Regions from separate parts of the Paenibacillus guangzhouensis genome, predicted to be linked through region 2. Evidence: predicted binding sites of a transcription regulator. Region 2 holds the regulator's gene; the other holds the start of a gene.
What was found. Region 2 encodes LexA, which represses DNA repair genes until DNA is damaged. Its sites were predicted from a motif close to CGAACATATGTTCG; they were not measured.
Positions count from the first base shown of each region.

Region 1: the regulator LexA is predicted to act here: its motif matches at 1,399-1,412, upstream of recA (recombinase RecA).

Region 1 covers NZ_CP045293.1:1,185,333-1,188,546, forward strand. The annotation lists gene GCU39_RS05235 (competence/damage-inducible protein A) at 1-1,234, shown strand, start outside; gene recA (recombinase RecA) at 1,483-2,532, shown strand; gene GCU39_RS05245 (regulatory protein RecX) at 2,608-3,214, shown strand, end outside.
Region 2 covers NZ_CP045293.1:2,714,901-2,718,114, reverse strand. The annotation lists gene GCU39_RS12125 (N-acetylmuramoyl-L-alanine amidase family protein) at 109-870, shown strand; gene lexA (transcriptional repressor LexA) at 1,010-1,636, opposite strand; gene GCU39_RS12115 (LysM peptidoglycan-binding domain-containing protein) at 1,911-2,180, shown strand; gene GCU39_RS12110 (DUF896 domain-containing protein) at 2,289-2,489, shown strand; gene GCU39_RS12105 (hypothetical protein) at 2,538-3,056, shown strand; gene GCU39_RS12100 (HAD family hydrolase) at 3,093-3,214, shown strand, end outside.

The DNA of each region.
Region 1 (3,214 bases), 1.5 Mb from region 2:
TATTGCCGTTGGTACAGAGTTATTGCTAGGCCAGATTGTGAATACAAATGCACAGTACTTATCGCAGGAATTAGCGGCACTTGGTATTGATACATACTATCAGACCGTTGTTGGCGACAATTTCGGTCGATTGCAGCGTGCGATTGAAATTGCGCGTGAGCGGGCGGATCTGGTCTTGTTCACAGGGGGGATTGGCCCGACGCAGGATGACCTGACGAAGGATGCCCTTGCAGGTCTACTCGGCCGAACGTTATCTATTCATCAGCCATCCATGGATGTGATCGAACAGTTCTTTAGCAGTCGAGGCGCTCATATGGTAGAGAGCAACCGCAGACAGGCTCTGATGATAGAGGGAAGCACGCCGCTGGCGAATGCGACAGGGCTTGCTGTCGGGAATGCAATGAAACATGAGGGAACGTTCTATATTCTTCTTCCTGGGCCGCCCAAGGAGATGAAGCCTATGTTCGAGCATGAAGCCAAGCGCTGGCTGCTTGAGCATGCTTTAACCAGTGAGCAGCCGCTGTATTCTCGCATGCTGAAATTCGCCGGGATTGGCGAATCCTCACTGGAAGCACAACTGCTTGATTTAATCGAGAAGCAGCAGGATACGACGATTGCGCCTTATGCCAAGGAAGGCGAAGTAACGATTCGTGTATCTACCAAAGCTGAATCCGCGGAAGCAGCCGATGTGAAATTGCAGGAAGTGGAGTCTGAGATTCGCCTTCGATTATCGGAGCACCTCTATGCTACGGAAGATGTGCCGATTGAGAAGATTATTGTACAGCGTATGCAGGAACTTGGTCTTACGCTTGGCACAGCCGAGAGTTGTACGGGTGGTCTGTTATCCGAGATGATCACGGCGATCCCTGGAAGCTCACAGATGTTCAACGGAGGCGTCGTATGTTACTCCAATGCGATGAAGCAGCAGTTGTTACATGTACCGGTGACATTATTAGAAGGACCTGAAGCCCCAGGAGCAGTGAGTCATGAAGTCGCAGAGATTCTCGCAGATCAAGTTCGACAATTGACGAATTCTGATTTCGGCATTGGAATTACAGGCGTAGCGGGGCCAGGGATGTCAGAGCGGAAGCCGGCTGGACTTGTTTATGTGTCCATTGCACAGAAGGGCAGACCCACGGAGGTCATGAAGCTTCAGCTGCATGGCGGACGTGAGATTATTCGCCTACGCTCCGTGAAGACTGTGTTGTACCATTTGTGGCGTAGACTCCAATAGTCGATTGCGCTTGGAATAGGATAAAACTGTTATAATTCTTGATTTTTACAATTCATCCTTGTATAATGAGGGTAATGTTAACGGAAGAACCGTAGCGAAGTGTAACTTTGCTGCGGTTTTTCGCGCTATTCTCCCGATCGTCTACCCTTGCGAGACGAAAAAAACGAATGTATGTTCGAAAAAATGCTTGGCAAAGGAACAAAAACAAGTTATCATGATACTATAATCGAAAAAGGGAAGTGAGTTCATTGTCAGATCGTCGCGCAGCGTTAGAAATGGCTTTACGGAATATTGAGAAACAATTTGGTAAAGGTTCGATCATGAAACTTGGTGAATCCACACACATGCAAGTGGAGGTTGTGCCGAGCGGATCTTTGGCATTAGATATTGCACTAGGAATTGGCGGATACCCGCGCGGAAGAATTATCGAAGTATACGGACCGGAATCTTCAGGTAAGACGACAGTCGCATTGCATGCGATTGCTGAAGTTCAGAAACAAGGCGGACAAGCTGCCTTTATTGATGCAGAGCATGCGCTAGACCCGTTATACGCGAGCAAATTAGGTATTAACATTGATGAATTGCTCTTGTCTCAGCCGGATACAGGGGAGCAAGCGCTTGAAATTGCTGAAGCGCTCGTACGAAGCGGTGCAGTGGATATCATCGTTATTGACTCCGTTGCTGCCCTTGTACCGAAGGCCGAGATCGAAGGCGATATGGGTGACTCTCACGTGGGCTTGCAGGCTCGCTTGATGTCCCAAGCACTTCGTAAATTGTCGGGTGCGATCAATAAATCGAAGACGATTGCAATCTTCATTAACCAATTGCGTGAGAAAGTCGGCGTCATGTTCGGAAATCCTGAGACGACGCCAGGTGGACGCGCTCTGAAGTTCTACTCTTCCGTTCGTCTGGATGTTAGACGTGTTGAGACGATCAAGCAAGGCAATGACATGGTTGGTAACCGTACACGCATTAAGGTCGTGAAGAATAAGGTTGCGCCTCCGTTCAAACAAGCGGATATTGATATCATGTACGGTGAAGGAATCTCACGTGAAGGCAGCATTATCGATATCGGAACGGAAATGGATATCGTGAATAAGAGCGGCGCTTGGTATTCATACGAGAATGAGCGTCTAGGACAAGGCCGTGAGAACGCGAAGCAATATCTGAAGGAAAACCAAGAAATTTCAAAAGTGATTGAGAATAAAATCCGTGAAGCAAGTCAGCTCTCGGCAGTTGTTCCAACGACATCGCAAGATGACGAGGATGAAGAAGATTTCGAACTCGAGCTTGAATAAGAATTTGCCCCCTTCGTGAAGGGGGCATCTTTTATAATGAGCGGAAAGTGCAGGGATGAAGGGAGGCGATGACACATGCCAAGAGAGAAAGAAAATGATGATCAGGTGAAGGAACAGAAGTGGGCGCCAGCACCAGGTGTTGAGCTGATGATAACGGCAGTAGAGCTTGTCCCTCGGAAGAAGCGTCGATATCAAATCTTTGTGAATGGAGAACCAGCATTTACGGTACATGAGGATATCATGGTGAAGTATCGACTACTCAAAGGATCAACCATCGACCATGAAGAACTCCTTCCGATTATGGTGGCAGACGAGCTGCAGCAAGCTTATGTGCAGTCGATTCGATATTTAGGTCGTAAACCACGTACAAGCCACGAAATCCAGCAGCAATTGACACAGAAGGGTTTTGAAGCCGAATTGATCGAGCGCGTTATTCAGCGTCTCCGAGATGAGCGACTGATTGATGATAACCTCTATGCGAAGCAGTGGACGGATCAACGTGTTCGCAATCATAAGAAAGGAAGACTTATGATTAAGCACGAGCTGCAGCAGAAGGGAATCGATAAATCCGATATTGCGCAAGCTATGGAGGAACTGAATGTCGAAGATGAGCAAGAGAGCGCTTATCGTGTAGGCCTTCGGAAGTGGCAGAGCACAAAAGGGGAGCGTTATGAGCGCAAGA
Region 2 (3,214 bases):
CAGCCCAGTCGATATAGAAAGCAGTCAGGCTACTTAGACCATGGTATCTATCATTCGCTTCAATTCTATTGATGCATATTAATAGAGTAGGAAGAGAGGTGAAGACAATTGAGTCTATTTATTGCTTTAGATGATGGACATGGAATGCAACCGCCAGGTAAGCGGACGCCTTTGTTCAAGGATGGGACGCGGTCAAAAGAAACCGGTGAGCCATTTATGCACGAGAACGAATTCAACCGTGCGGTTGTTGCTCTTTTGGACGAGCACCTACAACGATGTGGTTTTCGTACATTGCTCGTGGCGCCAGGAGATAGCGATGTTCCCCTGAAGACCCGGACGGACACAGCGAATCAATCCGGTGTAGACCTCTATGTATCCGTTCATGCGAACGCAGCAGGAGAGACATGGGGGAGTGTGAATGGGATTGAGTCATTCTACTATCCCGGACGTGTGACCAGCATGAAAGCTGCGGAAGCGATTCATGCAAGGTTGGTCCAAGGCACGAAGCTCCGCGACAGAGGCGTCAAACCGGCGAATCTCCATGTGCTAAGGGAATCTACAATGCCGGCAGTCCTCGTGGAGTGCGGCTTTATGGATAACATGGAAGAAGCCAAGCTTTTGCTGTCGGACGCATATCGAGACCTATGTGCTGAAGAAATTGCAAGAGGTGTCTGCCAGTATTTTGGGATCGCGTATGTTGAAACGGAGGCGAATGTCATGTTAGCGAAGGAAGATGCCAATAAATTAATCGATCTGTATCTAAAACCAGCTTGGGAAATAGCGCAGCAAAAAGGGGACGAGGCAGGAAAGAAAGAAGCGAATCGATTAGCGAATGAACTGCGAAAAGCTTCGGGGCAGGCTCCACAATGATTCGAAAAAACAAGCTGAGATCTGTGTGATACAGATACCAGCTTGTTTTTTGGTTGTCGTTAAACATGTCCTAGTTCAACGAATGTTATAGGAATTAGCGCATCGCTCTTTAAACAACACGGCTAATATGTAGGGCGGATTAGTGCATGTTACGGAAAAGACCAATAACTTTGCCTAGAATAGTCACATGATTCAATCGGATAGGTTCCATCGTTGCATTCTCAGGTTGCAGTCGAATGTGATCCTTTTCCTTATAGAAAGTCTTAACCGTTGCTTCATCGTCTTCCGTCATCGCGACGACGATATCGCCGTTATTCGCTGTCTGTTGTTGGCGTACAATAACGAAGTCTCCATTATGAATGCCTGCTTCGATCATACTCTCACCCATAACAGAAAGCATAAATACATTCTGGTCATGTACGAATTGCTCCGGCAGCGGGAAGTAATCCTCGATGTTCTCCGTTGCTGTAATCGGTGCACCTGCGGTAACTTTCCCCACGATTGGTACCTTCGCAATCATCTGCGTATAGAGATGCGTATGTTCGGATTCTTCTTGGCTCAGAAGCTCGATTGCCCGCGGCTTGGTAGGGTCGCGGCGAATTAAGCCTTTCTTCTCTAGTCGATCCAAATGGCCGTGCACAGTGGAGCTGGAAGCTAGACCGACAGCTTCTCCAATCTCACGAACAGAAGGAGGGTAACCTTTAGATCGTACTTCATTCCTTATAAATTCTAAAATAGCTTGTTGTCTATTGGATATTTTAGACATGAGGTTCAACTCCATTAGTAGACTTTTACAAAATTATAGCATAGAACTACCGTTCGTACAAACATTAGTTCTAAAATATACGAACAAGGGGAACGAATGTTCTAAAAAGTTATTGACACAAACGAATGTTCGTGTTAAATTATGGACATAGAAAACAGAACAAACGTTTGGGGTGCTGAAAATGCTAAAGTATAGCTCATATCAAAGTGTTTATAATAACCAGTCCAAAGTCGTGAATAGAGGCTCTTTCCTTAAGAAGAAGGTCGTTCAGGTCGTGTTATTTTTAGTTCTTGTATGCAGCTTGACGAGTATGGGGTTATTGAATGCTTTTGCTGCGGATACACGTGATGGGGAACGGAATGCGAACATACCGCTTCAGATTGTTGTTTCTCCGGGGGATACGTTGTGGGCGATCGCGAAGGAACATAAGCCAGACGGAATGGATGTTCGTAATTATATTGAAGAGATCAAAGAATTAAATGGTAAACGTAACAGTTCTATTCAATCTGGTGAAGTGATTAAGTTACCAGTTCTTAAAGGATAAATTGTATGCAAGTGTAAGGCATAGGCACATGCTGGGAGCGGACGGGTTACCCTTGACAACCTCTATTGTAAATGTCAAAGTAATAAGGACAGAATAGGGGGGATAGGGATGGATTTCGAAAAAATTGTTGAGCGAATTAATGAATTGGCTCGTAAACATAAATCGGTAGGATTGACACCGGAAGAGACGGTTGAACGGGACGCGCTTCGTCGACAATATATTGATGGGTTCAAACGTTCCTTGAAGCAACAGCTCGATAATATTGAGATTGTTGATGAGGATGATAATAATCCAACAATTAAACATTAGATGAAGCAAGTTTTCCTTCGGGAAAACTTCCAAGGAGGAAGGATTTGGATGGCCCGCTCATGGGAAAGAATGGTGCGTAAGAACACGAAGAATGTAAATAAGGTTCGTAAGAAGCAAGGGCAACAAATGATAGGATCGAGTAGAGAAGCGAAATCAGATGTGGATCGGTATGTTGGTCGAAATCTGATTCTGCCAATTACATTAGTTGCATTCGGTTTATTGTATGCAATTCTATATTCTGCAGTAGATCAAAAAACCTCGCCAGCCTTATTTTGGGGGACCGTAGGTTTATACATATTCCTGGGAGTTGTGATCTTCCTTCGTAGACCCTATATTAGCGTAGGTAAATCTTCTATCGGGACACGTCGTTTCAATCGAGACGTACGGCTGGATGCAAGTCAAATCAAAGAGATTACTGTACAAAAAGGTTATGTCGTTATTAGTCCAAAGGCTAAAGGCTCCAACTGGGTGTTCTCCAGATTAATGAACCGTTATGAGACCGCAGTGATCGGTGAGCGATTGAAAGAGTTTGCACGCGTTAATCATGTTCCTTTTGAAGAACGTTAAGGATAGAGCACTGTAAAGGTATGGGGGAGAAGAGAGATGACGATTAAGGCCGTATTATTCGATCTGGACGATACTTTATTATGGGATGATCGCAGTGTGAAGGAATCGTTTGAAGCGACATGTGTTGCAGCTGCGCAAGCGTATCCTCACATTCAACC